2 linked regions of the Saccharibacillus brassicae genome follow. Each later gene encodes a partner of the first gene's protein in a complex. Links are inferred from orthologs where the notes say so. Each region holds a gene or a part of one and is shown on either strand. Other genes may lie near its edges.

The links.
Region 2: the proteins of lplA (region 1) and gcvH are in contact, whole or in part, in a crystal structure (PDB 3A7A), measured with the Escherichia coli proteins. The link is inferred for Saccharibacillus brassicae from one-to-one orthologs.

The regions. Positions count from the first base shown.
Region 1 is NZ_CP041217.1:4,147,594-4,158,753, forward strand. What follows is about bases 6,910-9,822. They hold lplA (lipoate--protein ligase), read right to left. Parts: upstream 8,912-9,822; coding sequence 7,907-8,911; downstream 6,910-7,906. Other genes in these bases: FFV09_RS17240 (Cof-type HAD-IIB family hydrolase), read right to left, coding at 7,040-7,840; FFV09_RS17250 (hypothetical protein), read left to right, coding at 9,135-9,323; FFV09_RS17255 (hypothetical protein), read left to right, coding at 9,395-9,619. Outside these bases: sulfate ABC transporter permease subunit CysT, read left to right, coding at 228-1,061; FFV09_RS17210 (sulfate ABC transporter permease subunit), read left to right, coding at 1,064-1,861; FFV09_RS17215 (ABC transporter ATP-binding protein), read left to right, coding at 1,863-2,930; FFV09_RS17220 (sulfate ABC transporter substrate-binding protein), read left to right, coding at 3,009-4,316; FFV09_RS17225 (hypothetical protein), read right to left, coding at 5,348-5,554; FFV09_RS17230 (MBL fold metallo-hydrolase), read left to right, coding at 5,707-6,489; FFV09_RS17235 (hypothetical protein), read left to right, coding at 6,577-6,882; FFV09_RS17260 (ABC transporter substrate-binding protein), read left to right, coding at 10,206-11,160. UniProt on the Escherichia coli protein: Catalyzes both the ATP-dependent activation of exogenously supplied lipoate to lipoyl-AMP and the transfer of the activated lipoyl onto the lipoyl domains of lipoate-dependent enzymes.
Region 2 is NZ_CP041217.1:862,614-873,646, forward strand. The notes cover bases 8,248-11,033. They hold gcvH (glycine cleavage system protein GcvH), read right to left. Parts: upstream 9,944-11,033; coding sequence 9,551-9,943; downstream 8,248-9,550. Other genes in these bases: FFV09_RS03475 (SDR family oxidoreductase), read right to left, coding at 8,248-8,980; FFV09_RS03480 (SMI1/KNR4 family protein), read right to left, coding at 9,122-9,544; gcvT (glycine cleavage system aminomethyltransferase GcvT), read left to right, coding at 10,585-11,033. In the rest of the region: FFV09_RS03450 (Gfo/Idh/MocA family protein), read left to right, coding at 1-349; FFV09_RS03455 (helix-turn-helix domain-containing protein), read left to right, coding at 350-1,366; FFV09_RS03460 (Gfo/Idh/MocA family protein), read left to right, coding at 1,350-2,444; pulA (type I pullulanase), read right to left, coding at 3,263-7,135; FFV09_RS03470 (GNAT family N-acetyltransferase), read right to left, coding at 7,357-7,947; more of FFV09_RS03475, read right to left, coding at 8,138-8,247. UniProt on the Escherichia coli protein: The glycine cleavage system catalyzes the degradation of glycine. The H protein shuttles the methylamine group of glycine from the P protein to the T protein.

The sequences.
Region 1 (11,160 bases):
CTCCTTGGATAAGCGGATTTGCGCCGACGCGCTTCGTCTACCCTTTATATACCCGGCAATCGTTTGCCTGTTTGCCCTGGCGTTTATTTCCTTTTGGTAAAAAGGTGATTGACGCTGGTCGTTAACCCTGTTACATTATGCAGTAAGTTAAACCGAGTAGACTAATGGGAATAATGCGATGAAGCTTTTCCGGCGTACGAGATCCTCAAGGCGCCGGCCGCTTCAAAATGGAGGAATATCCGGTGCAAACGTCATGGCTGCGTCACAAAGGCTGGACCTACGGTTTTCGCACGACGGTCCTGCTGTATTTCGTCGTATTGATCGTGCTTCCGATCGCGGGCGTCTACGTCTATGCGTTCACCGACGGCTGGGCGCCGTTCTGGGAAAGCATCGCCGATCCAATCGCCTGGAAAGCGGTGCTGCTCACGCTGGGACTCGCGCTGATCGCGACGATCATCAACGTGCTGTTGGGCACGATGATCGCCTGGGTGCTCGTCCGCTACCGGTTCCACGGACGGGCGATCCTGAACAGTCTCGTGGACCTGCCGTTCGCGCTGCCGACCGCGGTCGGCGGACTGATGATCCTGCTGCTGCTCGGTCCGAACAGTTGGGTCGGCGGCATCGCGGAGAAGCTTGGCTTTACGATCGTATTTCACCAGCCGGCAATCGTAATCGCGATGGTGTTCGTGACGTTTCCGTTCGTGATCCGCGCGATTCAGCCGCTGCTCGAAGAGATGGACGCTTCGGCCGAAGAAGCTTCGTATACGCTCGGAGCGTCGCGCGCGGCGACCTTTTTCCGGGTCATCCTGCCGCAGATCGCGCCGGGCATCGTGGGAGGCGCCATGCTGGCCTTCTCGCGCGCCTTAGCCGAGTTCGGAGCCGTCGTGCTCGTTGCGGGCAATATTCCGGCCAAGACGCTCACCGCTTCCGTGTTCATCTACGGGGAAGTGGAGAGCGACAACAATCTCGGCGCGGCCGCCGTATCGGTGCTGCTGCTGACGCTGTCGCTGCTCATCCTTTGGTTCATTAACAGGGTGCAGCGTCGGGGAGGGAGAGCGTGACGATGAGAAAATTGTGGATCCTGCTGACTTATCTCGTGTTCGCCGTCCTGTTGGTCGCACCGCTGGCCAAAATGGTGCAAAGCGCGTTCTCGAACGGCTGGACAGGCTTCGTCGAATCGATCAGCCGGCCCGAAGCGCTGCACGCGCTCATGATGACCGGTCTCGTCGTGCTCTGCGTGACGGTGCTCAACGGCCTCTTCGGCATCATGACCGCGCTCTATCTCGTGCGGGGCAAATGGCTCGGCCGGCGGCTGCGCGGCATCATGAACAGCATCGTCGATCTGCCTTATGCGGTATCTCCCGTGATCGGCGGCCTGATGATCGTGCTGCTGGTCGGACCGGATACGTCGATCGGCGCTTTTTTTGCCAACATCGGGGTCAATATCGTCTATGCCTTCCCGGGCATGGTCATTGCGACGCTGTTCGTGACGTTTCCGCTCATGGTGCGCGAAATTATGCCGGTGCTCGAAGAAATCGGCGACGACCAGGAGCAGGCTTCGGCCACGCTCGGCGCCTACGGCTGGACGACGTTCCGCCGCGTGACCTGGCCGTCGATCCGCTGGGGCGTCGCCTACGGCGCGGTGCTGACGGTCGCGCGTTCGATGGGCGAATTCGGCGCGGTGCTCGTCGTCTCGGGCAATATCATCAACCGGACGCAGACGGCGACGACGCTCGTGTACCAGGACGTGGAAAACTTCAATATCGCGGCGGCCGGCGGGGTGGCGCTGATCTTGGCGGCGTTCTCGGCGGGTCTGCTGCTGCTTATGGAATGGACGAAGAAAAGAAGGGAAGTGCATTAGGATGCAGCATGTGGAGGTTCGCGGACTGGACAAGCATTTTGGCAGTTTTCACGCGGTAAAAGACGTCTCGTTCGATATTCAAAAAGGACATTTGATCGGGCTGCTCGGTCCGAGCGGCGGCGGCAAAACGTCTATCCTGCGCATGCTGGCGGGATTGGAAAGCCCCGATGCCGGCGAGATTCTGTTCCACGGCAAACGGGTCAACGCCCTGCCGCCGCAGGAGCGCGGAATCGGCTTCGTGTTCCAGAACTACGCGCTGTTCAAGCATATGACGGTGCAGGAAAATATCGCGTACGGCCTCAAAGTGCAAAAAGCGTCCAAAACGCAAATCCGCGAGCGGGTCGCGGAATTGGTCGAGCTGACCGGACTCAAAGGCTTCGAGCAGCGGTATCCGCAGCAGCTGTCGGGCGGACAGCGCCAGCGGGTCGCTTTTGCACGCGCGCTTGCGCCGGAGCCCCAACTGCTGCTGCTCGACGAGCCGTTCGCGGCGATCGACGCCAAGATCCGGCAGGAGCTGCGTTCGTGGCTGCGCGAGCTGATCGAGCGCGTCGGCATCACGTCGATTTTCGTCACGCACGACCAGGACGAAGCGATCGAAGTCGCGGACGAGATCATGGTCATCAGCCAGGGGCAGGTCGAGCAAAAAGGCACGCCGTGGGACATCTACAAAGAGCCGGCCACGCCGTTCGTCGCTTCGTTTATCGGCGAATCGACGCAGATCGAGCATGCGGTCAGGCTGCACGGATTCGATCTGGCCGCCCAGACGAGCGGCACGCGCGCGCTGATCCGTCCCGAATACGTCGAAGTCGGCCGTCCGAGCGAATTTGCGCTGCTGTCGGCGACGGAAGAAGGCGTCGTGCGCCATTTGCATTTCCGCGGCAGCCAGTGGCTGGTCGAGGTGCAGGTCGGCGAGCAGCGCCTGATCACGTACCGTTCGCTGGAGAAAGAACCGCTGCAAATCGGCGATCCCGTGCGCGTCATGGTGCACCGCGCCTACCTGTACAACGAGCAGCGCAGCTGGATCGCCGAGAACCGGTACAAAGCCGACCCGATGTCGATGATGATCTGACGGGTCCGGAAGACCATAACGGGCGGCGCAAGCGGAGATCGGGGCCGAAGCCGCATCTTAGACAAGGGTGTGAAGCGGATGAAACGCGAACTTGGACGTGGACAGGGCAGGAACATCCTGCGTGAAAAACTTGCGGCCGGAGGTACGGCGGCGGTGAGCGGATTCGGCGCAGCGGCGGTACAGAGCGGCGGCGAGGCGTCGGCGGCGAGCGAAGCCGGCGCAGCGGCGGATCCGCGCGGACGAAGTACGGCAGCGGCGGTACAGAGCAGCGCAGGTACGGCGGAAGCGAACGTTAGCCGCCCGGCCGGCGACAAGCGCCGCCTGGGCGGTTTGTACAAGCGGCTGCCGGCGCTTGCGGCGTCGCTTGCCCTGCTGGGCGGCCTGCTGGCCGGCTGCGGAGCGCAGGGCCCTTCGGCCGAAGCCGGGGACGGCGGGGCGCCGCAGGGCGACGTGACGCTCGTGATCGGCGCCTACAGCGTCGTCAAAGATTCCGTGCAGGACATCATCCCTCTTTTTCAGCAAAAATGGAAAGCGGAAACGGGGCAGACGGTGACGTTCGAGGAATCGTACGAAGCGTCCGGCACACAGGCGCGCGCGATTGTCGGCGGGTTCGAAGCGGACGTCACGCTGCTGTCGCTCGAAGGCGATATCGACAAGCTGACGAAAGCCGGGCTCGTGAACGAGAATTGGAAGGACAAGCCGGCAAAAGGCATGATTACCCGTTCCGTCGCCGTCATCGGCACGCGGGAAGGGAATCCGCTCGGCATTCGCAGCTTCGCCGATCTGGCGAAGCCCGGCGTCAAAGTGCTGTACCCGAATCCGAAGACGTCGGGCGGCGCCCAGTGGGACATCAACGCGATCTACGGCGCGGGCCTCAAAGAGTCGGAGCGCGAGACGGGCCGGAAAGATCCGGCTTTTGCCAAAGCGTTCCTGCAGTCGGTCCACGCGAATATCGAATCGCTCGACAAAAGCGGCCGCGCTTCGATGGCGGCGTTCGAATACGGCGTCGGCGACGCGCTCGTGACCTACGAGAACGAGCTGGTCGCCCGCATCAAGCAGGGCGCGACCTACGAAGTGGTCGTGCCGGACGATACGATCCTGATCGAGAACCCCGCCGCCGTCGTCGACGAGAACGTCGACAAGCACGGTACGCGCGACGCCGCCGAAGCGTTCCTCGACTTCCTCTGGTCGCCTCAGGCGCAGCGCGTGTTCGCCGAGAACGGATTCCGGCCGACGGAATCTTCCGTCTATGCGGAGTTCAAAGCGGATTACCCGGAGCCGCCGGGACTGTTCGATATTGGCTATCTCGGCGGGTGGAGCGAAGTGAGGGAGAAGCTGTATTCGAAGCGGGGGGTGTGGTATGAGGTATTGGCGGGGGTTCGCTGATTTCGATTGTCGCTCCGGGTCGTTTTCCTCCTCTTTGATTGGAATAAGGAATTAGAGGAAGAGGAGGAAAGCCGAAAGTCGCTCCAATTCGAAATCAGCTCACCCGTTTCGGGGAGGGCGGAAGGGCAAGTTCAAGAGCCCGAGTTCAAGGGAGGGCTGGCGTGCCGCGGCGCCAAGGGCAAGTTCAAGAGCCCGAGTTCAAGGGAGGGCTGGCGTGCCGCAGCGCCAAGGGCAAGTTCAAGAGCCCGAGTTCAAGGGAGGGCTGGCGTGCCGCAGCGCCAAGGGCAAGTTCAAGAGCCCGAGTTCAAGGGAGGGCTGGCGTGCCGCAGCGCCAAGGGCAAGTTCAAGAGCCCGAGTTCAAGGGAGGGCTGGCGTGCCGCAGCGCCAAGGGCAAGTTCAAGAGCCCGAGTTCAAGGGAGGGCTGGCGTGCCGCAGCGCCAAGGGCAAGTTCAAGAGCCCGAGTTCAAGGGAGGGCTGGCGTGCCGCGGCGCCAAGGGCAAGTTCAAGGGCGGCGTGGATTGTAACGAATCCTTGTATCGCTAATTATGCGTTTATGGCCTTTTTCGGATTGTAACGAATCCTTATAGCGTTATTCGGCTCATTTGGAGGCAAAAGTGACGATGGAGCGCGATTAGCGATATGACGATTCGTTGGATTTTGGAAAAGGCTGAAAAGGCCGGAATAGCGTGCTCAGGATTCGTTAGGCAAGCAGAAGCAGGAGCGACGCAGGGGGTGACGCAGGTCCGACGCGGGTCCGGTTGGCGGCTCCCTTACGTGCGGGCATACCGTTTACGTTGGGAATCGTGGGCAGCGTCTGTCTTGGGCGGCGTTTCTTTTCAGCAAAAGGCGATACCACGAACAGACCCCAAATTCGTATGCATGCCAAAAAGCGCCAGGCTCGGGAAAGATCCCGGGTCTGGCGCTTTTGCGTACGTGCGGCTGCTCTTGGCAAGCCGGCATGCGACGAGTGAGGGAAACAAGCAGGCGGCAGGCCGGGCATGGATGCCCGTCGGCGCGTAACCGTTCGCTTTTTATTTCCTGCCCCGGCGCATGCCGCTGAGTTCGAACATCAGGTAGATGACGCCGCCGATCACGACGCCCGCGATGACGGCGGCGACGAGGGAAGAGGTGAGGACGGATACCGGGCTTGCGCCGGAGTTGTAATTTTGCACAAGGCCGAGGACCAGAACAAGCACGAACGGTATCCAGACGGCTTTGGACGTGACGAATTTTTTCATGGAGTCTCCTTATATAGCGAAAATGGATACTTCCCATTATACCGGAATGAAACTTGGGCGTCTGCTGCGGATTGTTTTTGAAGCCGGAAAATCGGGGTATAATCCAAGGGAGAAGCGGCGCGAAGCCGGGACAGACAAGGAAGGTGAGCGCAATGGCGGAAGATCGGTTGGTATTTTGGGGGACAGGCGACGCGATGGGCGTGCCGCGCGTGTACTGCGACTGCGGCGTCTGCGAAGAAGCGAGAACGACAGGCGTCAATCGCCGGCTGCGGTCGATGGTCGCGGTGGAGGAAAGCGGCGGCAGCCGGTTCTTGATCGACTGCGGGCCGGATTGGCGGGTGCAGATGGAAGCGCGGGGTATCCGTACGGTGGAGACCGTTCTGGTCACGCATCCGCATTTCGATCATATCGGCGGACTGTGGGAATGGGCCGACCAATGCCGATGGACGGAAACGCGGGGAATTTTGTATGCGCCGGGCGAAGTGCTGGAGGCCATTCGGGACCGTTACCCGTGGCTGGACCGGAATTTGGACCTGCGGGAGATCGGGGACGGATTGACGCTCGGAGGGTGGAACATTTTCGGTTGGCGGGTCAATCACGGCAAGAACGGGTATTCGTATGCATACCGTCTTGAAAAAGACAGCTTCGCCTGGGTCTACTGCCCCGACTCGATCGGACTGTCCCGCGAGGAGATCGAACCGATGCGCAGCGCCGATCTGCTGGTACTGGGAACGAGTTTCGTGCAGGAAGACGCCGACTATTCGACCCGTTCCGTGTACGATATGCGCGAAGCGGCCGAGCTGATCCGCGAAGTTCGCCCGGCTCGGACGCTGTATACGCATATGTCGCACGACGTCGATTTGAACCGGCTGCCGGAGCTGCCTCCGAACGTCTCGGCGGCCAGCACGGGAACGATCGCGGAACTGAAGCGGTAGCGGCCGGCGGAAGACGGGAAGCCGGTCGGCGCCAGGCCGGGCAGCGAATAGCCAAGCGAAAAATTCAAATTATGGAGGGATTTTATCATGTTGGAACCGAATGAAGAAAAAGGACAAAGAAACCACGAATCGCCCGATCCGACCGCAGACGAGACGACCAACCTGCGAGACGACGGATCGATGGAAGAACGCACGATCGAAGCCGAGACGCCGGGCGAAAAACGTCCGGACGCCCATGTCGGCAACGTGCCGGGAGAAGTCGATCCCCGCATGGCGCAGGCGGCCGCGGATATTCAGGAAGATCATGCCGGAACGCAGTCGCCGAGCGCGATCGACGAACCGGGCCTGGACAAGTTGAATAGCGAGGAAAAAGCGGAGCATACGGAAGAGTAGGCCATACGTCTGCCGCGTGTGCAAAGAACGGCTTCGTTGTCGTTCATGAGCCGGTTTTCGCAAAAAAAGACGAACAAACAGCCCGGAAGCGGAAGCTCCCGGGCTTTTTTATATACGCCTATAGGTTCTGATCCATCCTGCAAGGGGAAGCCGCCCGTTATCTGCCGAACACGAACTTGTCGATCACGACTTTGACGCCGTCTTCGTTGTTGCCGAGCGAGATAAAATCGGCGATCGCTTTGAGCGGTTCGATCGCGTTGCCCATCGCGACGCCGAGGCCGGCGGCTTCGAGCATCTCGTGGTCGTTCCAGGAATCGCCGATCGCGATCGTTTCTTCCAGCGAGCAGCCGAAGTAGTCGGCGAGGAAAGCGAGCGCGTGGCCTTTGGTGCCTTCATGGTGCATAATTTCCAGGAAATGCGGCTTGGACTTGGTAATATGCACCTGGTCGCCGAGCAGTTCGTGCAGCTTGGGAGCCAGCTCGTCGAGGAAGTCGGGATCGTCGATGATGAGCATTTTCGGCGTCGGCTGCGAGAACAGTTTTTCAAAATCCGGCTCCAGGTAGAAGCGCGTATTGTTCAGCTGCGAATAAGCGATCAGCTTCTCGTTTTCTTCGCGCGCGTACAGTTTGTCGTCGATGTACGTTTGCAGGTGCAGATTGTGATCCAGGCAGTATTTGCCGAGCTTGAGCGCCGCTTCGACCGGCACATGGCGTTCCAGCAGCACTTTGCCGTCGATCAGGTTTTTGACCAGCGCGCCCTGATACGTAATGATCGGCACGTTGAGCCCCGTCTGGGCGGCGAGCTGCTTGGCGGACGCGTAAGCGCGGCCTGTCGCGAGCGTGACGACCACGCCGGCGGCTACCGCTTCTTCCAGCGAAGCCTGCGTGGCAGGGGTTACCTGTTTGTCGTCGTTGATCAGGGTGTCGTCGATATCGATCGCAATCAATTTGTAAGTCATGGTTTCTCTCCCGTCTCTTTCTGTTTATCTGTTTTGTCTATGCTTCAGTCCGGATTCCGTGCCCGTTCAGTCCTGCAAAAAGACGAGCCCAACGAAGTCGTCCATCTCGATGCTGCCGAAGTAATGCTTCAGGTCCACGCCTTCGAGCGCTGCGCGAACGTCCGATTCTTCGTACCGTTTGCCGCGCAGCAGGGCTGCCACTTCGGACGCGTCGCCCACGCCGAAAAAGTCGCCGAAGATCGTAATGTCTTCGATATGGCCGTTGTTGACGTCCATGCGCAGGTCGATGATGCCGACCGGGAATTTCTTCGCGTGCTTGACGTTGTAGGCCGGCGACTGGCCGTAGTTCCAATCCCAGTTCCGGTAGCGTTCCTCGGAAATCTCATGGATCTTTTTCCAGTCTTCTTCGGTCAGTTTGTACTCCGGTACTTCATTCGGCTCCACGTTGAAAATATGGCGCAAAATGCTGTCGCGGAACTGCTGCATCGTCAGCTTCTCGTTCATGAACTCCGAGATGTTGGCGACGCGGCTGCGGACCGATTTGGTGCTTTTCGATTTGAACTTTTCGGGATTCGCTTTCAGCGCCGAATGCACGTTGTCCAGTTCGGAGTCGAACATGAGCGTGCCGTGGCTGAACATGCGTCCGCGCGTCGAAAATTGGGCGTTGCCGGAAATTTTCTGTTCGCCGACCTGAAGATCGTTGCGGCCGGACAGTTGGGCTTCGACGCCCATATCGTGCAGCGCTTCGACCATCGGTTCGGTAAATTTGCGGAAATTGTGGAACGATTGGCCGTCGTCCTGGGTCAGGAAGCTGAAATTCAGGTTGCCGAGGTCATGGTAGACCGCGCCGCCGCCGGACAAACGGCGCACGACGTGCAGATCGTTCGCTTTGACGTACTCGGCGTTGATCTCTTCAACCGTATTTTGGTGCTTGCCGATAATGATCGACGGTTCGTTGATGTAGAACAGCAGATAGCTGTCGCCGTCCATCGGCAGATGACGCAGCACGAATTCTTCGATCGCCAGGTTGATTCGCGGATCGTGAATGCCCTGATTGTCGATAAAAAGCATGGTATGGCCTCCCGTTTCGAGTCGATTTCGCCTCTCATTTTAACCTCTCTTATTGTAAACCAAACAAATCGTCCAAGACCAGTCTTTGCGACCGATTGAAGGCGGGGAAAAAAGACTTTTTTCGTTTGATGCGGCAGATGGCGGGTAATACATACGTATCCCGACCCAACGCCAAACAGCGGCGGACGCGCAAGCGGCCGGCGGATGAAGGAGGTTGAACAGGATGGATGACAAAGCCAAAAGCCTGCTGGATCACAAAAAAGATCATGATCACAGCGGCGAATTGAAGCATTTTGTCGAGAATCAGGTCGAAACGGCGGAGTCCGCGGTACCGAGCCGGGTAGAGGCGACCAAAGACCAGCGCACGGATCAACAGAACAGACTCAAAGACCAGCAAAATATGCGCAGGTAAGCAGCGACCGCAAACGCGAGCGACAACGAACAGAACCCAACTACTGAAATGCAGCCAGGAGGTTGACCGACATGGACGACAAAGCCAAAGAACTTCTCGAACAGAAAAAAGCGAACGATCAGGGCGGCGAGTTGAAAAAGTTTGTGGAGAACCAAGTGGAAGGCAGCGGCAGAAACGTTCCTTCGGACATCGAAGCGACCAAAGGCCAGGTCCTCGACCAGCAGAATCGTCTCAAAGACCAGGAGAACCGCACGGCCAGCCATACCGGCGACCGCGGCGCGGATCCCAAAGTCTGAACCCCATAAGCGGGCAGTCCGAAAAAGGCCCGACAATTCGACTCATCCAACAGCCCAAACGGCTCCGGCCTCGCTCCTCAGGGAGAGAAGCCGGGGCTTTATTTGTCGTTTTTATTCGTCGCTGCGGTTGTCATAAAGCCTGCCTATCCCCTATAATCGAAAGGCGATAACTGCAACAGTACAGCTGCCGAGGTCCTGCGAGGGCTGTCTGACGGAACGTTTCCGGTCAGGCGAAGCCCGCAGGTTAAAAGGGAAGCCGGTGCAAGTCCGGCACGGTCCCGCCACTGTAACACGGGAGGAATCCACGACGCCATTGCGATCATACGCGAGAAGGCGGATTCCGCATGGCCCCCCGTGAGTCAGGAGACCTGCCCGGCAGACCCGATTGCGGGTCCCGTCTTCGAGGAAAGACGCTCCTTGCACGTACGCCCAAGACTCCGATCCCCCGCCCGCCGTTTTTTGAGGCCCGCGCTCCGGGGTCTTTTGGCGTGCGTCCCTGAAGCCCTTTCCGCCAACCGGCCGGATCGGGCTTTTTGTTTGGGTACATGCAGACACACGCCGAACAGACATTCAAGGGGGAACCACCATGACACACGAGAACAACGACAAACAGACCGGCGCAGTCTTAATCCGCGGCCGAAAATTTCTGCTGACCGGCGTCTCCGCGCTGCTGCTGGCTGTGGGCCTTGCCGCGTGCGGCAGCCGGACGGCGGAAGCGCCGCAGCCTGCGCCGAACGAGAGTCAGGCCGCCGGACAGGCCGCGGCGCCGGCCGATTCGTCGCAGGCGGCAGACGCTGCGCGGCAGACCTCTTATCCGCTCACGCTTACAGACGCGACCGGTACGGAAGTGACGTTCGAGTCCGCGCCGAAGCGGATCGTCTCGCTGGCGCCGTCCGAGACGGAATCGCTGTTCGCGCTCGGCCTGGACGAGCAGATCGTCGGCGTCTCGGACAACGACGATTACCCGGAAGCGGCGCAAAGCAAGCCCAAAATGGGCGGCTTCGAACTGAACACCGAAGCGATCGTGGCTGCGCAGCCGGACATCGTGTTCACGGCGGATCTCACCGACGACGCGACGGTCGAATCGCTGCGCGGGCTCGGACTGACCGTGTTCAAGTTCAATCCGGATACGCTGGAAGACGTCATGACCGATATCGCGACGTACGGCGAGATCGTCGATCGCCAAAGCGCAGCCAAAGCGGTAACCGACAAGATGCGCGCCGGGATCGAACAGGTGCGCACGGCGGCCGCTTCCATTGCGGAAGACGAGCGCAAAACGGTGTATCTGGAATTTTCGCCGGGCTGGACGGTCGGCACCGGCGAATTCATGCACGAGCTGATCGAGACGTCCGGTGCGGTCAACGCCGCCGCGGATACGCAGGGCTGGAGCGAAGTGGATGCCGAAGCGATCATCGCGGCGAATCCCGACGTCGTGCTCTACAGCAAGCTGTCGGTCGACCCCAAGACGATCAAAGAGCGGAGCGGCTGGCAGCAGTTGACGGCGATCCGGGAAAACCGACTGGTCGCGATCGACGACAATC
Region 2 (11,033 bases), 3.3 Mb from region 1 along the record:
GCTGTTCACGGCCTCCGGCGCGATCGCTTCGGTCGAAGCGGGCTTCGTCAACGCGCATTCGCCGTTCACGATCGAAGTGCACGGCACGGAAGGGACGCTTCTGTACGGCACGCCAGACAGCAAGCTGCTGCTTCGTTCCAAACGCGACGAGAGTCTTGCCGACTGGACCGAGCAGATTCTGCCGCCGAATCGGGAGAGCGCTTTCGAGCAGTGGGTGCGGCATATTCAGACCGGTACGACCGCTGCGGAAAACATGGCCGCGGCCGTCGAACTCTCTTCGCTGATGGAAGCTTCCAACCGTTCCGCGCGCGAAAAACGCGTCGTGTCGCCGAGGGAGCTGGATCTGTAGATGACAGTACGTTTCGCGCGCGCCGGGTTCCCTTACGAAGCCATGTTCGACAAAGGGGACATTCTGGAGCGGCTTGATATTGCGGTCCATTGGGGCCATTACGAAATCCGCGTGCTGCGCTTCCATCTGACGTCGTTCGAGCCGGGGCGCATCATCAATTTCCATAATCATTCGACGTACGAGTTCCATTTCATTCCGCGCGGAGCGGGCCGGGTCATTCTCGGCGACCAGCCGCACTCGCTGTCGGAAGGGCTGCTGTATCTGACCGGGCCGGGCGTCATGCATTATCAGGAAGCCGACGGCGCCCAGGCGATGGACGAGCTGTGCCTGCACGTCGATATCGTGCGCCGGCCCAATCCTTCCGTCGATCCGTGGGAAGCGGCGGAAGCCGAAGAATGCATGCAGAAGCTCAATGCGCTGCCGCTGCGTCCCGCCGCCGACAGCCACGGCGCCATGCCGTGCTTCCTGCAGGCGTACGAAGCGTGCGAGAGCAAACGGATCGGCTATTATACCGATATCCGCATGCAGGTGATCGGCATTCTGCTCAAAACGATTCAGGCGTACGATTCCGGCGATACCGGCACGGAAGCGCCCAGCCGCGACATGGCGGCTTACCGTTACGATTACGCTGTCCGCTACATGGAAGCGAATTACACGTCCGGCCTGCGGTTGGAAGACGTCGCGGAGAAGCTGGATCTCAGCCCGCGGCAGCTGCAGCGCATTTTCCGCGGCGTCGATCGCGAGCGGCCGTTCAGCCGCGTGCTGGAAGACATCCGTCTTCAGGCCGTCTGCGACCGGCTGCGGACCGGCAGCTTGTCGATCGAGCGGATCGCGGAACTCGAAGGCTTCTCGACCGCCGCTTACCTGCATACCGTTTTTCGCAAACGAATGGGGTCGTCCCCGTCCGTCTACCGCAAAGCCAAGCAATCCGAGCTGCACCGGCATCCCGCCGACACGCCGCCCGGACAGATCGACCACTCCCCAAACGAGGTGAATATCTATGAGCCAAACGTATAAAATCGGCATCGTCGGCTGCGGCGGAATCGCCAACGGCAAACATCTGCCGAGCCTGAGCAAATTGAACAACGTCGAACTGGTCGCTTTCTGCGATCTGGTGCCGGAACGCGCAGCCGAAGCGGCATCCCGATACGGAGCCGAAGGCGCCGCCGTCTATACCGATTACGCCGAACTGCTGCGCGACGCTTCGATCGATATCGTGCACGTCCTGACGCCGAACGAATCGCATGCGACGATCTCGATCGCCGCGCTCGAAGCGGACAAGCACGTCATGTGCGAAAAACCGATGGCCAAAACGGCCGCCGAAGCGCGCCGCATGGTACAGGCGGCGGAGCGCAGCGGCAAAAAGCTGACGATCGGCTACAATAACCGGTTCCGCCCGGACAGCCAGCATCTGAAAAAAGCGTGCGAAGCCGGCACGCTCGGCCATATCTACTACGCCAAAGCCCACGCGATCCGCCGCCGCGCGGTTCCGACCTGGGGCGTATTCCTCGACGAAGAGAAGCAGGGCGGCGGCCCGCTGATCGATATCGGCACCCACGCGCTCGACCTGACGCTGTGGATGATGGACAATTACAAGCCCAAAGTCGTGCTCGGCACGAAGTACCACGAGCTGTCCCAACGCGAGAACGCGGCCAACGCCTGGGGACCGTGGAACCCGGCCGAATTCAAGGTCGAAGATTCGGCGTTCGGCATGATCGTCATGGAGAACGGCGCGACGGTCACGCTGGAATCCAGCTGGGCGCTGAACTCGCTCGACGTGGACGAAGCCAAATGCAGCCTGAGCGGCAGCGAAGGCGGCGCGGACATGAAGAATGGCCTGCGCATCAACGGCGAAGAATTCGGCCGACTGTACACGAAGGAAGTCGACCTCTCCGCCGGCGGCGCAGCCTTCTACGAAGGCAGCGCGCAAAGCGATGCCGACGTGGAAATGTTCCGCTGGATCGAAGCGATCCAGCACGACCTGACGCCGACGGTCACGCCGGAACAGGCGTGCGTCGTCTCGGAAATTTTGGAAGCGATCTACGAATCGGCCCGTACGGGCAAAGCGGTGTATTTTGACGAGTCGGAAGGGTAAAGGCCTGCTGAAGCGGCGGGACTGGGGACGCGGCGGCGCGGGTGGCGCGACAGGCACGGGGACGCGGCGGCGCGGGTGGCGCGACAGGCACGGGGACGTGGCGGCGCGGGTAGCGCGACAGGCACGGGGACGTGGCAGCGCGGGGGACGCGACAAGCACGGGGACTCGGCGGCGCGAGTAGCGCGACAGGCACGGTTTATAGGCAAACAAGAAGCAGGCTCTTTGGAAGAGCCTGCTTCTTGTTTTTTCATTATTAGACGATTGTGTAAAAAGAAGATTATCTAAGGGCGGATTTCCCAATTCTAAAGTGGGTGTAGGCAAATTTTGTACTTGCACGTGTTCTTTTCCAAACAGACACGAGAAATAGATGCGTGGGAGCAGCTAATTTCTTCCGTCCGCTAGTACTGTGAGAAATAACTGCGTGAGGGCAGTTATTTTCTTCGGGCCGCCTACGCCGCGAGAAATAACTGCGAGAGAGCAGTTATTTCATCGCTCGGGCAGCGAAAAGCTCTTTTTTCCGCAAAATAAGTGGATCTGTGCAGTTATTTTCGATCCGGGCGGCTTTTGAGCGAAAATAAGTGGATTTACGCAGTTATTGCTGCTGCGGATCAAGATTGAGGAGATCAGACAAAGACTTCACGCTCGATCAGGCCGTCTTCGCACGGAACGTGATCGGGCTGCCGAAGTTTGCGTAACGTCGCAGCCCTGTGCGATCTTCTTCGTTACGGAATACGCCAAAAAAACCCGACTCTCCATATGGAGAGTCGGGTTGTTCGATATTTGGAACGCCGCCTGTCGGGCAGCTCTCCGGCCGCCGCTTAGATGCCTGCGCCGCGGTCTTGGCCGTCTTTTGGCGCTTCGGTGCCGTCATTCGCGCCTTCGCCGGCCTGTTCGTCGGCTGCAGGGCGTTCCCCTTCACCGGCAGTGTGTTCGGACTCCGGCTGCTGCGAAGCCCGGCGCTGCGCGCCTTCGCCGTCGGCGTGATCGGAGCCGGCCGCGCTCGGCTGTGCCGGTTCGCTGTAGCCTTCGTCGGCCTGAACAGACGACAGTTCGGCTTCGGAGACCCGAGCGAACTGGGCTTCCGCTTCGGCCGCTGCATCCGTGACGTGCGGATCTGCCGAGGCCGCTTCCGCGCCTTCGACATTCGGCCCGGTCGAGCCGTGCTCGTCAGCCCGAGCCGGATCTTCAGTCAGATCCGCCGATTCGGCTTGTTCGGTCCGATCCGCGCCTTCGATCCGACCTGCCTGTTCGGCCTCGTCCGTCCAATCGGCCTCTTCGACCCAATCCGACTGTTCACCATCCTCAGCCTGATCCACCTCTTCGACCCAATCCGCCTGTTCGGCCGCTTCGGTTCGATCAGCGCCTTCAACCCAGTCCGCCTGTTCGCCCTCCTTGGCCCGGCCGAAATCTCCGCTCTCCCCGGCTGCATCGCCGGTTCCCGCTTCGCCATCTCCGCCCGTGTCTTCAACCCGGTCTCCAGTCGCCTCGCCGACTCCATCTCCGCCCGCGTCTTCAACCCGGTCTCCAGTCGCCTCGCCGACTTCATCTCCGCCCGCGTCTTCAACCCGGTCTCCAGTCGCCTCGCCGACTTCATCTCCGCCCGCGTCTTCAACCCGGTCTCCGGTCGCGTCGCCGTATCCAGTCGCCTCGCCGACTTCATCTCCGTCTCCGCCCACTTCGCTATCCGATTCGCGATCCGCCGCCGCTTCCGCAGCTTCGGCCGCTCGGGCCGCCTGCTCCGCGCGCTCGTCGGCTTCGAGCTGCCAGCGCTCGAACTTCTCCTGCTCCGCCGGAATATCGGCTTCGTTCAGCGCTTCGGCGGAGACGCGGAATTCGCCGCTGCGAATCCGGATGCGGACCCAGCCTCCGGTAATGACGCCGAGGTCGATGTAGCGGTCGGCGGCGATGTCTTTTTTCTCCCATTCTTCATGCCGGACGATAAAGCCGAGGCTCGCAGCATCGGGTGCCACTTCCAGCAGCACCGACGCCACGCCGCCCTGCTCGCCGAGGAAATCGACGCGCCGGCTGCCGAAGGAAGCGCCCCACATCCACAGATTCCAGCCCGCGTAATCGAGATCTTCGCGCTCGTATTCCAGAATGAGCTTGCGCGGCGTATATTCGCGCACTTTCAGCGCCAGCTGCGCCTGCACGCCGTCGCCGGACACCGAGATAACCGCGCGGCCCGGGCGCATGCCCGTTACGCGGCCGGCCTGATTGACGGTCGCGATGCCGACATCGCTCGAACGCCATTCCAGGCGCGAAGCGGACATCGGGTTGCCGAACGGATCTTTCGGTTCGGCCCGCAGCTTGAGGCTGCGCCCGACGTACAGGCGGCGCACTTCGTCTTCCATGGCGATGCCGAGCTGGTGCAGCGTGCGGCGCTCGATCAGAATCGCCGTGCTGCTCTGCATATCGCCGCAGACCGCGGTGATCAGCGCCCGGCCCTGCCCGATCGTCCAGGCCGAACCGTCGCGCCGGATGATGATCTTCTCGGGATCGGAAGACAGGTACGAGACCGGCACTTCGGGCATGCGGCGCCCGCGCTGATCCCGCACGGTCGCGTGCAGGAACACTTTCTCGCCGGGCTGGACAACGCCCGGCATGTTTTCCCATTCGAGCTGCGCCGGCTCCGGCACGTAATCGTCTTCTTCGTCGTACAGCACCAGGCTCGACAGCGGCGGCACGCTTATGTAATCGCCCGTCTCGCCCAGCACCTGCGTGCCGGCCCGGCGTCCGTCGACGACGATCTTCCACGGCCGTCCGCGCGCCGGCAGTTCGATGCCCTGCTCCGATTCCGTCGCGTTGTGCACAACGGCGATCGTCCGCCACAAGTCGCCGCCGGCATGGTCGTTCAGCGTAAAGCCGACCACTCCGCCGTGCATGCGGAACACGTCCATATGTTTTTCGATATCGCCGCGCGTCTTGAGGCGGAACGCCCGGTGCGAGCGTCTCAGCTCGATCAGTCCCCGGATATAATCCGTGACCGGATAGAACCGGTCTTTGTTGTTCCAGCGGATCGCGTTGACCGCGTCCGGGCTGCGATAGCTGTTATGGTCGCCGAATTTGCTGCGCAGCAGCTCGTCGCCCGCGCTGATAAACGGAATGCCCTGCGAAGTGAGCACGAGCCCGTAGGCGAGCAGCTGTCTTTTGACCAGATCATGTTCCAGCGGATCTTCGCCGAGCATACGGTGCGGATCGCAGGCCGCGACCGCTTCGGCCGCCGTCTGGCCCGACGCCGGCTTGCCGTTGTCGAATTCGATCAGCCCCGCCGCTTCCCACTGTCCGCGCGACTTGACCAGCTTGTCCCACAGAATCAGGTTGTCATGCGCAGTGACGTAATTGACGCTCTCCGCCGGTTCCGCCGCGAAATCGTGGACCGATCCGCGCAGTCCCTGCGCAACCTCGCCTTCCTTGCCGGGCGCGCCGCTGATAAAGCCGGTTCCCCAGCCGTCGCCGTCGCCTTTGAGCGCGTTGCGGAAGTTGTCGTTGAACACGGCGAAGCCTCCGCCCTGCTGGGACCCTTTGAGCGTCAGCTCGCGCAGCGGCGAATCCAGCGCGGTCCACGGCTCGCCGTAGATCAGAATCGTCGGATCGACTTTCTCGTGCAGCACCGACGCGACCGTGCGCATCGTCGTCGTGTCGATCAGGCCCATCAGGTCGAACCGGAACCCGTCGATATGGTATTCTTCCGCCCAGTACAGCAGCGAATCGAGAATGTATTTGCGCACCATCGGGCGTTCGGTCGCCAGTTCGTTGCCGACGCCGGAACCGTTGCTGAGCTGCCCGTATTTGTTGAACCGGTAATAATAGCCCGGCACCACCGGATCGAACGGCCCGTCTTCGACCGAAAACGTATGGTTGAACACGACGTCCACGACGACGCGGATGCCCCGGGCATGCAGCGCCTGTACCATCTTTTTCAACTCGCGGATCCGGGCTTCCGGATTGTGCGGGTCGGACGAATACGAACCTTCCGGCACGTTGTAGTTTTGCGGATCGTACCCCCAGTTGTACGCATCGGGCGTCACGTCGCATTCGTTGAGCGTGCAGTAATCGTACACGGGCAGCAGATGGACGTGCGTCACGCCCAGTTCTTCCAGATGGTCGATCCCGATCTTGCGGCCTTCACGGGTCCGGATGCCGCTCTCGGCAAACGCCAGATACTGGCCGGAATGGTTCATCTTCGCGTCTTCCGAAGAAGAAAAGTCCCGCACATGCAGCTCGTAGACGACCGAATCGACCGCATGCCGAAGCGGCGGGCGAAGATCGTTCTCCCAATTCTCGGGATCGGTACGCTTCATGTTGACGATCGCGCCGCGCTGGCCGTTGGCCGACGAAGCTTTGGCGTACGGATCGACCACGTACCGGCTGTTCTCGTGTTCGCCGATTTTGTACGTAATGTGATAGAGGTAATAATGTCCTTCGAGATCGCCCGGCACGACGATGCTCCATACCCCGTACTCGTCTTCTTCCATCGTCAGTTCGCGTCCGCCGGAATGGTCGGTCACCCGCCCGTCGGCTCCGTACGTGCCCGCGTCTTCGTAAATCGCGATCCGCACCTGTTCCGCGCCGGGCACCCACACCTTGAACGTGCAGTACTGCGGCGAAAACGTCAGTCCCAAATCCCCGTAGGGATAAGCTTCGAAATCGGGACAGTCCAGCGTATCGTTAAAGTTCAGCATATCGGTCATATCCCTTCCCCCTCGCTCCAAAATCTTGTTTGTCCATGCGATATTGCGGGCATGCGGCGCAGCGGCTGCGCACGCCGCCCGGCTTCCTAGTTATATTGGACGCAAATCGCCTAACGGACGCACTTTTTCTACACTTTTTGCCTAAAAAAAACCTCCTGCGCCTATGAAAAAACGGAGTGTCGTCGACACTCCGTTCTTTTGCCGCGGTCTTCGGACCGCCGTTACGGGTTGAGGCGCAGCCCCAAAATGACGAGATCCCGTTCCACTCCGTCCAATACGGCCACGCGCGGCAGATTGCCCCACGATTCGAACCCGTATTTTTGCAGCAGTCTCAAGCTCGGCACATTATGTCCGAACACGAAGCCGAGCAGCGTATTCACGCCGAGCGCCGGACTTTCCGCGATCGCTTTCTCCAGCAGGCGGCTGCCGGCTCCGGTGCCGCGCAGCGCCTCGTCGACGTAAATGCTCACTTCGGCGGTGGCGTCATAAGCGGGACGGCCGTAGAACGATTGCAGGCTGATCCACGCCGCGACGCGGCCGTCGCGCCGCATGACCCAGAGCGGGCGCCGGGCCGGCTCGTGCTCTTCGAACCAGGCGTGGCGGCTCTCGACCGTGATCGGTTCGAGATCGGCCGTCACCATGCGTCCCGCTATCGTCGAATTGTAAATGTCCACGATGGCCGGCAGGTCTTCGAACGCGGCCAGTTCGATCGCCGGCACCGGGCCGGATGATTGCGGGTCAACTGCCGCTAACTTGGCTGCTGTTGGATCGGATGCCGGTTGACCGGATGCCGCTTCTTTGGATGTCGTCATGTCTTTTCCCCCATCGTCGTATGGGCCGATCGGAATCGGCCGTCAAAATTTGGACTTCCCCCGTTTGGACTTTGCTTGGCTTGGCTTGGCTGCACCCCGTTTGCTCCGAAGAACCGTTGTGCGTAACTGGACACCCGCTGCACCGCTCGACGTCAGAATCAACGTTAGCCTCCATGCCGCGGGCCGATTTTCACAGACCGACTTCGTGCTCGCTCCAGGCCCACAGGCGCGCGGCCGTCTCGTCGTCTTCCGCTTTGCGGTCCAGACGATTGGGGCGGCTCCGGTAAAAGTATTCCCGCGAAATGCCTTCCACTTCCGGGCTGTCCGCCAAATAAACGGCCGTCGAAGCGCCTTCTTCCGGCGTCTGGAACGAAGGCATCCGCCCGAGCGCCCGATACACGCCCTGCCCGAAGCCTGTTCCGCGGTTGACGCCGAGCTGCGTCAGCACGGCTCCCGGATGCAGCGAGTTGACGGCGACGCCGTCCGCATACAGGCGCAGCGCCAGCTCGCGCGCGAACAGGATATTCGCAAGCTTGGACTGGCCGTACGATTTGACCACATTGTATCCGTCCCGCAGATGCGGATCTTCGAAATGGATACGCCCCGCCTTGTACGCGCCGGACGCCACGACGACAATCCGGCCTTCGGCCGGCTTGATCAGGTCCAGCAGCAGATTCGTCGCCAGAAAATGGCCCAGATGATTGACGCCGAGCGCAAGCTCGAAGCCGTCCTTCGTCTCCTGCCGCTTGGGGCTGACGACGCCCGCGTTGTTGATCAGCACGTCGAGCGACGAAATACGCCCGTGCACGTCGTCGGCAAAGCGGCGGATCGAAGCCAGATCGGCCAGATCGCACAGCACAAGTTCCGCCGAGCCGGGTCCTCCGGACTGCCCAATCCGCGCCAGCGCTTCTTCCCCGCGTTCCCGGCTGCGGCATGCCATAAGCACGCGATACCCTTTTTGGACCAGACCGGCGGAAGTCGCCAAGCCCATGCCCGAATTCGCTCCCGTTACGAGCGCCGTTTTGTCCGTCAATCCGTTCGCCTCCTTCGCACTTCTCCAGTTTGTGTCGGAACGGTGTTCGCTTACTGTCCATCATAAACCAGGGCGCCGGTCCGTGACAATTGGATAAACGACAAAAAAGCCCGCGACCGCCGCGCAGGCTTCAAACCTTGGCTACTCTCCCCACAGCAGGTCGACGAACTCGTCGAACGAATCGGCGACAGGCAGCAGTTCTTCGCCGTCCATGAGCCAAATATAGATCCGGCCCAAGTCGGCACGTTCGCCGAGCGCGATCAGAAACGAACTGCCTCCCTGATCGTGCGCGAACGGAAACAGACCTTCCAGCTGCGGGAAAGCTTCCAGCAGATCGAGATACAGCGTCTCCGCCGGCAGAGTGCTGTATCGGATCGGTTCGAACCCGCCGAAAGCCATCCGCTGCCGCTCCATCCGCTCTTCCGGCAGGTAGCCTCCGTTGAACTTCAAATATTGCGTCCTAAAAGAAAGCGGGAACGCAAAGCCGAACCGCCGCTCCAGCGCGTCCAGATCGGCGGCCGAGATCGGCGCTTCGCTTTCTTCCAGCCTTATCGGGGTTGTCATCCCGAATCAGTCGGCCTGCTCGGCTTCGTACTGCTCGGGCGTCAGCAGACCGGCAAGCAGCCCTTCCGCCGCGCCGTCCGGCTCGATTTCGATCATCCAGCCTTCGCCGTACGGTGCGCCGTTGACGAGTTCCGGTTCGGTCTCAAGCGCGCCGTTGACCGCCGCGATCGTGCCGCCGACCGGACAGAACAGGTCGGAGACCGTTTTGACCGATTCGATCGAACCGATACTGCCTTCCGCTTCAACCGCCGCGCCGGCTTCCGGCAGTTCGACGAACACGATATCGCCCAGTTGATGCTGCGCAAAATCGGTAATGCCCAGACGCAGATTGCCGTTTTCCAGCTTTTCCACCCATTCGTGATCTTTGGTATAGTACAAACCCGCTTTGACTTCGCTCATTGTAAGTTCGCTCCATTTCGGTGTATTGCCGAACATTCGGCTGATGTGCTCTTTGCGTTGTTCGGGAATTTTCAATGCTTTTAGCTTACGGCAGCCTATTTGACGTGTCAATGTTCCTCACAATATTTTTTGGACTACGTAAAGTTTTGTTGACAACGGGGTGCCGCATCCCTTAATAATTAGGATAAAGCATTTGATCCGCATTTGGCAAAACACGAACGTTCGACGATTGACGCATAGGCGAGTGAAAGCATAGGGAGAGAGCACCGGAAGCGAGAATGGCTTTGCGGGTGCCGCCGAAGGAGTAAACCGAACATTGGAGCAAGGTCTATGGACCTCGCGTCAAGCGGTGAATCTCTCAGGCAAAAGGACCTGTGCCGGACGCCACTCTGGAGAGCATCCGCGCAGCCGGAATTTTCGAACCCGGACCGCAGGCGGATCACCCAAGGGGAAACCTGCTGCATGTCCCGATCGCACTTGATCGGAATTCGGCGGCGGGGTAACTCTCAGGTATCAAGGACAGAGCCCTTTCGATCAGGCCCTTTTTTCGCTTCGGCGACCTAAAGAGCCGGTCTTTGGGGACCTGTCCTTTTTCGCGCCATCCAACACCAAATCCGATTTCCGAAGGAGACTCTTACACGATGACTTCTCTCAAGCGTACCCCGCTCTACCCGCTGTATGCGGAGACCGGCGAACCCCGCTGCATCGATTTCGGCGGCTGGGACCTGCCCGTTCAGTTCTTCGGCATTCAAAAAGAACACGAAGCCGTGCGAGAACGTGCGGGATTGTTCGACGTCTCGCATATGGGCGAATTCATGCTCAGCGGCGAAGGCGTCGAAGACTTCCTATCGGTCCTTACGACCGGCGATATTCGATCGCTGGCAGACGGGCAAGCGGTCTATACGTTCATGTGTTACGAAAACGGAGGCGTCGTGGACGATCTGCTCGTCTACCGGATCGGCGCAGAACAGTATATGCTCGTCGTCAATGCCGGTAATATCGACAAAGACGCGCAGTGGATCCAGTCGCATCTGCCCGAATCGGTCGAATTCCGCGACGCTTCGGAAGGCACCGCGCTGATCGCGCTGCA